3 regions of the Micromonospora sp. WMMC273 genome follow, and region 3 is predicted to be linked to each of the others. Evidence: riboswitches for the same ligand, from Rfam matches in the RefSeq annotation. Region 3 holds a riboswitch; each other region holds the start of a gene.

Region 1 (2,190 bases), 1.4 Mb from region 3:
TACGACAGGGACGGCAGCCAGCCGTCCGCGGCGCGGCCGACCAGGCGCAGCATGCGCGGCTTGTACGCGCCGACCCAGATGCCCACCGGGTGCGCGGGCGCCGGGCCACGCTTGGCGCCGACCACCCGGTAGTGCTCGCCGTCGACGCGGATCATGCCGCGACGGTCGGTGTCCCAGACCTCGCGGATCACCCGGATCGCCTCGTCGAGGGCCTCGACGGCGGCGCCGGGGGACAGGCGTCGCCCGCCGGCCGCCTCGATCGCGTCCCAGAACGCGCCCGCGCCGAGCCCGAGCTCGACCCGGCCGCCGGTGAGCAGGTCCAGGCTGGCGACGCTGCGGGCCAGCACCACCGGCTGGCGCAACGGCAGGTTGAGGACGTTTCCGGCCAGGCGGACACGTTCGGTCGCGGCGGCCACGTAGGACATCAGCGTCCAGGTGTCCAGGAAGCCCGGCTGGTAGGGGTGGTCCTGGAACGTGACCAGGTCCAGCCCGACCTGCTCGCAGAGCCGGGCCAGCGCCACCACCTGGTCGGGCTGCGCGGCGGCGGGGGTGATGAAGCCGCCGAAGGTCAGCTCGTGTCCGTGATCGGTCATCCGTCAAGCCCTCCCGTGATCTTGCCTGGCCCTGCCACCGTAGCGCCGCCGCCGGTCGCCCGGCCGGGTGAAGAGCGTCACAAGAAGTGGACGATCGTCGCAAATCGCTCCTAGCGTCGGTTTCGTTCGCAGACGCGGACACCGAGTGCCGGAAACGCCAAATCCCGCCGCCGGCCCCGGTAACCGAACCTCGTGCGGGAGCGGGGGAACCACACGTTCCACGGTGCATCGTCACCTCGGGGTGAAGCCGCCACCGGCGGCCGGGCTCCTCGGCCCGAACCCGACAGCTCACCTCGTCGGCGTGGAGGAATCCACATGGCAACTGAATACTCAGCCCGAAGCCGCCGTACCGCTCTCGGGGCGGTCCTGGCCGGCGCCGCCGTCGGCGCCGCGACCCTCTTCGGCCCGGCCGCTCCGGCCAGCGCGGGCGTCAACTGGGACGCGGTCGCGCGCTGCGAGTCCGGCGGCAACTGGAAGATCAACACCGGTAACGGCTACTACGGCGGGCTCCAGTTCTCCCGCGCCACCTGGAACGGCTACGGCGGCCAGAAGTACGCCGCGCGCGCCGACCTGGCCAGCCGGTCCGAGCAGATCGCCGTGGCGGAGAAGGTGCTGCGCGGCCAGGGCATCGGCGCGTGGCCGGTCTGCGGCAAGAAGGGCGGCTCGGCGAGCGCGGCGACCCGGTCCGAGCGGGCGACCACGAAGGCGGCACCGAAGAAGGCGGCGCCGAAGCGGGCCGCCGCGACGAAGGCCGCGCCGGAACGCGCCACGACGAAGGCGGTGCCGCGGCCGTCCTCCGCTGCCGGGACGTACGTGGTCCGGCGCGGGGACACGCTGTCGGAGATCGCCGTGGCGCAGCGCGTCGACGGCGGCTGGCGTGCCCTGCACGAGCGCAACCGGGCAGTGGTCGGCGACGACCCGGGCCTGATCTTCCCCGGTCAGCAGCTGCGCCTGCGCTGACCTCGTCCGAGCGCCCGGCCGGTTCGCCCCGGCCGGGCGCTCGGCCGTCCGCGACACGCCGCGTGGCCGGTGTCCGGCCTGCTCGCGGGGCCGGGACGCGACCCGGACCGGCCGGTGACCGCGATTCGTCGGAGCCGGTTGCTAGGGTCACGCATGCTCGGCTAAGACGTGAAGAAAGCGCGGATATGACCAACGACCCGTTCTCGGCGGCCGCGAGCATCGACGAGCTGCTGACCCGCACGCAGCAGGCGCTCACCGCGATGCGCTCCCGGGCCTCGGCGCATGCCGACGGCGAGCCGGGTGAGCTGCTGTTCGCCGAGGGCACCGCAGCCGGCGGCCGGGTTCGCGCGGTCGCCGTCCAGGGTGGCCGGCTCGAGTCCGTGACGATCGACCCGGAGCTGGCCGGCGAGCCCCTCGACGTCCTCTGCGGACACCTCATCACCGCCGCCAACGCCGCGCTGTCCGAGCTGGACGACCGGGTCAGCGCGTCGGCCCGGGCCGACGCCGACGCGCTCGCCGCCCGCCTCGGCAACATGGGCGACCAGGCCGAGCTGTTCGGCCGCGCGATGCACGAGGCGGCCGCGCGGATCCACCGCGACCGCGGTGCCGGGTCCCGGGCCGGGCGCGCGGTCTGACC
Region 2 (2,190 bases), 1.7 Mb from region 3:
CGGCGGTGGCCGGGTCGAGCTTCAGCGGCCGGGAGTCGTCGCCGCGCGGGTCCTCGTCCTCGTCGACGTGGGCGCTGCCCGGCATGGCGAGGATGTGCGCGGCGTCGGTCAGGTGCATCGGGCCGTAGCCGCCGCTCGTGCTCGGCTGCCCGGGGTGGGTGTCCCAGCGGGACTCCAGATAGGAGACACCGAGCAGCACGTTCTGCGGCACGCCGTACTCGGCCGCCGCGGCGGCGTATTGTTGTTGCCTGTCGCTCGCGGGCGCGGACGTGTCCGGCGCGGCGGTCACCGGGCCGGTCGTCGCCAGCGCGGTGGCTGTCGCCACTGCGGCGGCGAGCAGTATCCGTCTGCCCGACGGCGGGGCGGAGAGGTGCATCGAACCTCCTGGACAGGGATGGGTGTCACTGCGTCTCCACCCTCACTCCGCACACCCGCGGGGGTCAATACCTTTCCAGCGAGTAATCAGCCTTGAAAGAAAATTTCACCTCCGCTCCGGGTGCGGCCCTTCATCGCGTACGGAGTGTCACGTCGCTGGAAGTTGCGGATCGATAACGGTGGTCCTTACTCTGGTGAATCGTCGGCCGCACGTCTCACCGTCCAACCCGGTCGGTGACGGTCCGACACCGCCGAGTCGCCTCCGGGCGAGCCGGGGAACCAGGTACCTGGGGTGAATCCGCAGCGATGCGGTAGGGCGGCTCCCTTCCCGCCCGAATCCGTCAGCTAACCCGGTAGGCGGTACGGAAGAAGGAGTACGGACGCCCGGTGGCACTCCATGCCCCGCGGCCGTCGTCGAACCGGTCCACCGACCGGTCCAGCGTCGCGCCGCGTTCCCGCTGGTCCCGCTTCACCACCGCCCTCGCCGCGCTGGTCGGCACCGCAGTCGTTCTGACCGGCGGCGCCACTGCGGCACACGCCGAACCCTCGGTCGCCGAGATCGAGGCCCAGATCGACCGCGACTGGAACAAGCTCGAACCGGTCATCGAACAGGTCAACGCCGTACGCGAGCAGCTCGCCGCGCGGCGCAAGCAGGCCGACGCGCTCGGCCGGCAGATCGCACCCCTCCAGGCCCGGGTGGACGCCGCGCTCGGTCAGGTCGGCGGACTCGCCGCCGACGCCTACAAGGGCGACAACCTCTCCACAGTGAACGCGCTGCTGGGCAGCCGCTCACCCGGTGACCTGGTCACCGGCCTGGAACTGCTGGACCGCTTCGCGCACCGCCAGCACGAGCAGGTGCGCTCCGTCGCCGCGCTGCGCGACGAACTGGCGGCGAAGAAGAAGCCGCTGGACGAGATGATCGCCGGGCTGGCCCGTACCGAGGCCCAGCTCGCGGCGAAGAAGAAGCAGATCGACGCCGAGATCGCCAAGCTGGAGAAGCTGCGGCTCAAGGTGTACGGCAAGGGCGGCGGCGGCCCGCTGCGCCCGGCGCCGTGCCCGGCCGGCTACCCCGGCGGCCCGGCCGGGGCGGCGGTCAAGTTCGCCTGCGCCCAGATCGGCAAGATCTATGTCTGGGGCGCGGCCGGGCCCGACCACTTCGACTGCTCGGGCCTCACCTTGGCGGCCTGGGCCAAGGGCGGGGTCTCGCTGCCGCACAGCGCGCGCCAGCAGCACGGCGTGACGAAGCGGATCAGCCGCGCCGAGCTGCGCGCCGGTGACCTCGTCTTCTACTACAGCGACCTGCACCACGTGGCGATGTACGTGGGCGACGGCTGGGTGGTGCACGCCTCCCAGTCCGGCAAGCCCATCACCATGAAGCGGGTCGACGACGGCGACATCAACAGCTACGGCCGTCCCGGCTGAGGTCGTGGCCCGGGGCTCCGCCGGTGACGGCGGGGCCCCGGCCGTGCCGTCAGCGCGTCGGCCAGGTGCGCCAGCTCTGCCAGGACCGGCTCGGCGTCGGACCGCGCTGCCCCTGGTAACGCGAGCCGTAGACGGCCGAGCCGTACGGGTGCTCGGCCGGCGAGGAGAGCCGGAAGATGCAGAGCTGGCCGATCTTCATGCCCGGCCAGAGCGTGATCGGCAGGTTCGCCACGTTCGACAGCTCCAGCGTGACGTGACCGGAGAAGCCGGGGTCGATGAAACCGGCTGTCGAGTGGGTCAGCAGCCCCAGCCGCCCCAGGCTCGACTTGCCCTCCAGCCGGCCCGCGAGCTGGTCGCCCAGCGAGATCACCTCGAGCGTGGAGGCGAGCACGA
Region 3 (2,190 bases):
ACGAAGTACGCGGCCAGGTTGTTGCCGTACGTCCGGTCACCGCCGGTGGCCACGCCGCCGAAGCCGCTCTTCTGCGCGGCGAAGTCGCAGGCCCGCCCCTTCGGATGCTCACCCGAGCCGCTCGGCCGGTGGCACGAGACGTACCTGGTGAAGCCGGCCGCCTTCGCCTGTTGCAGCGCGTGCAGCGTGCGCGGCGTGATGCAGCCGTTCGCCGGCGTCGGGTCGTTGACGCTGCACGACTCCGACGGCCAGGAGCCGTCCGAGTTGCGCGGCGCCGGCTTCGCGTTCTTGCTGGAGGTGCCCTGGACGCTGCCGCCGCCGCCGCTGCTGCTGCGCGACGCGCGGTCGTTCGCCACCTCCAGGGCGCGCTCGGCCTGTTCCTTGCGCTTGGCCATCACCGTCACCTGCTTGCGCTGCTCGAGGATCTCCCCGTCGAGCTGGGCGCGGGTGCGGGTGGCCTCGTCGCGGGTGGCGATCAGGTCGCGCAGCGTGCGGTCCTCGTGCGCGGCGACCTGTTCCAGGGCGGCGGCCCGGTCCATGAAGCCCTCCGGGCTGCTGCTGCCGAGCAGCGCCCCGGCGGTGCCCAGGCGGCCGTTGCGGTACGCCACGACGGCGATCTCGCCGACCTTGGCGTCGCGGACGGCAAGCTCGGCGCCGACCGTCTTGAGCTGGTCGTTGAGCTGTTTCTGGCGGGTCACCGACCGGTTCAGCGCGGCCTTCGCCTCCAGCCAGCCCTTGCTGGCCGCGTCGAGCTGGGCGCGCAGTTCCGGCGTGCCGCCCTCGTCGTTGCCGCCGGGCGCGGCAGCGAGCAGGCCGGTCGCCGGCGCCGCGGAGGCGGGGGAGACCGGAACGGTCGCGACGCCGAGGGTCAGCGTCGCGACGAGCAGGGCCGCCAACCGGGCGGCCGTCCGTCGTACAGGTGCCACTGGGGGCATTCACACGTCCTTCCGTCAACGCCGACCGGGTTAGCTGACGGGTTCGGGACGGAAGATCCCTACCGCTGACGCGGATGCACCCCACGTACGTGGTTCCCCGGCTCGTCCCTGCGGACGATTAGGCGACGGCCGCCCCACCGGGGCCGGGTGGCGTCCGCGGGTGCGGCCGCGACCGAGACTACCGGCGCTGCCCGGGCGCGGCTCCGTCGAGCAACGCCACTAGGCGGGGCAAAACCGGCATAAGACTACATTAGTCCCAGTGATTTAAGTGTGTCCTAATCACCACTCGGTCTTGCCGCACACTCCGGCCGACGCTCCGGGTTCGACCTGCAACGTGGCGTGATCGATGGAGAAGTCCTCGTGCAGGGCGGCCCGCGCGGCGGCCAGCACCCCGGCCGGGTCCGCGCCCGGGTCGGTGGTCAGGTGCGCCGAGGCCACCTCCATGCCCGAGGTGAGGGTCCAGACGTGCAGGTCGTGCACCTCGGCCACGCCCGGTACGGCGGCCAGCCGGTCGTGCACGGCGGTGACCTGGAGGTGCTCCGGCGCGGCCTGCACCAGGATGCGCAGCGCGGCCCGGCCGAGCCGCCAGGTGCGCGGCAGGATGAACACGCCGATGCCGACGGCGACGAGTGGGTCGGCCCACCACCAGTCGGTGACCGCGATGACCAGCGCGGCGGCGATCACGCCGAGCGAGCCGAGCAGGTCGCCGAGCACCTCCAGGTACGCCCCGCGCAGGTTGATGCTCTCCTTCGACCCGGCGCGCAGCAGCGCGAACGCGACGATGTTGGCGAGCAGGCCGAGTACCGCCACCACGAGCATCGGTCCGGCCAGCACCTCCGGCGGCTCGCCGAACCGGCGTACCGCCTCGACCAGGACGTAGATGGCGACGGCACCGAGCAGGACGGCGTTGGCGAGGGCGGCGAGCACCTCCAGCCGGTAGAGCCCGAACGTGCGCTGCGGGTCGGTGCCGGCCCGGCGGGTGGCGGTGATCGCCGCGAGGGCCATGCCGATGCCGAGGACGTCGGTGAACATGTGCCCGGCGTCGGAGAGCAGCGCCAGCGAGCCGGTGGTGAAGGCGGCCACCGCCTCGACCACCATCAGGGCGGCGAGCAGCGCGAACGCGGCCCAGAGGCGGCCTGCGTGGCGGTGTGCCGCATTGGCCACCGCGCCGCTGTGGTCATGACCTGCGCCCACGCCAACACCCTCCCTGCCGCGTACCGGCCCGGCCCAATGTATGTTCACATCGCTATGTATG

Evidence for each region. Region 3 has a riboswitch for cyclic di-AMP ahead of O7611_RS20835 (coiled-coil domain-containing protein). Riboswitches for the same ligand answer to the same signal wherever they lie in the genome.
Region 1: linked by a shared signal. The riboswitch ahead of O7611_RS14865 (LysM peptidoglycan-binding domain-containing protein) and the one ahead of O7611_RS20835 (coiled-coil domain-containing protein) in region 3 are both predicted to bind cyclic di-AMP.
Region 2: linked by a shared signal. The riboswitch ahead of O7611_RS28995 (C40 family peptidase) and the one ahead of O7611_RS20835 (coiled-coil domain-containing protein) in region 3 are both predicted to bind cyclic di-AMP.

The regions. Positions count from the first base shown of each region.
Region 1 covers NZ_JAPZBE010000001.1:3,171,995-3,174,184, reverse strand. The annotation lists gene O7611_RS14870 (LLM class flavin-dependent oxidoreductase) at 1-593, opposite strand, end outside; cyclic di-AMP (ydaO/yuaA leader) riboswitch at 765-910, shown strand; gene O7611_RS14865 (LysM peptidoglycan-binding domain-containing protein) at 909-1,553, shown strand; gene O7611_RS14860 (YbaB/EbfC family nucleoid-associated protein) at 1,739-2,188, shown strand.
Region 2 covers NZ_JAPZBE010000001.1:6,232,869-6,235,058, forward strand. The annotation lists gene O7611_RS28990 (N-acetylmuramoyl-L-alanine amidase) at 1-376, opposite strand, end outside; cyclic di-AMP (ydaO/yuaA leader) riboswitch at 615-749, shown strand; gene O7611_RS28995 (C40 family peptidase) at 763-1,797, shown strand; gene dcd (dCTP deaminase) at 1,847-2,190, opposite strand, start outside.
Region 3 covers NZ_JAPZBE010000001.1:4,529,524-4,531,713, reverse strand. The annotation lists gene O7611_RS20835 (coiled-coil domain-containing protein) at 1-935, opposite strand, end outside; cyclic di-AMP (ydaO/yuaA leader) riboswitch at 940-1,070, opposite strand; gene O7611_RS20830 (cation diffusion facilitator family transporter) at 1,215-2,129, opposite strand.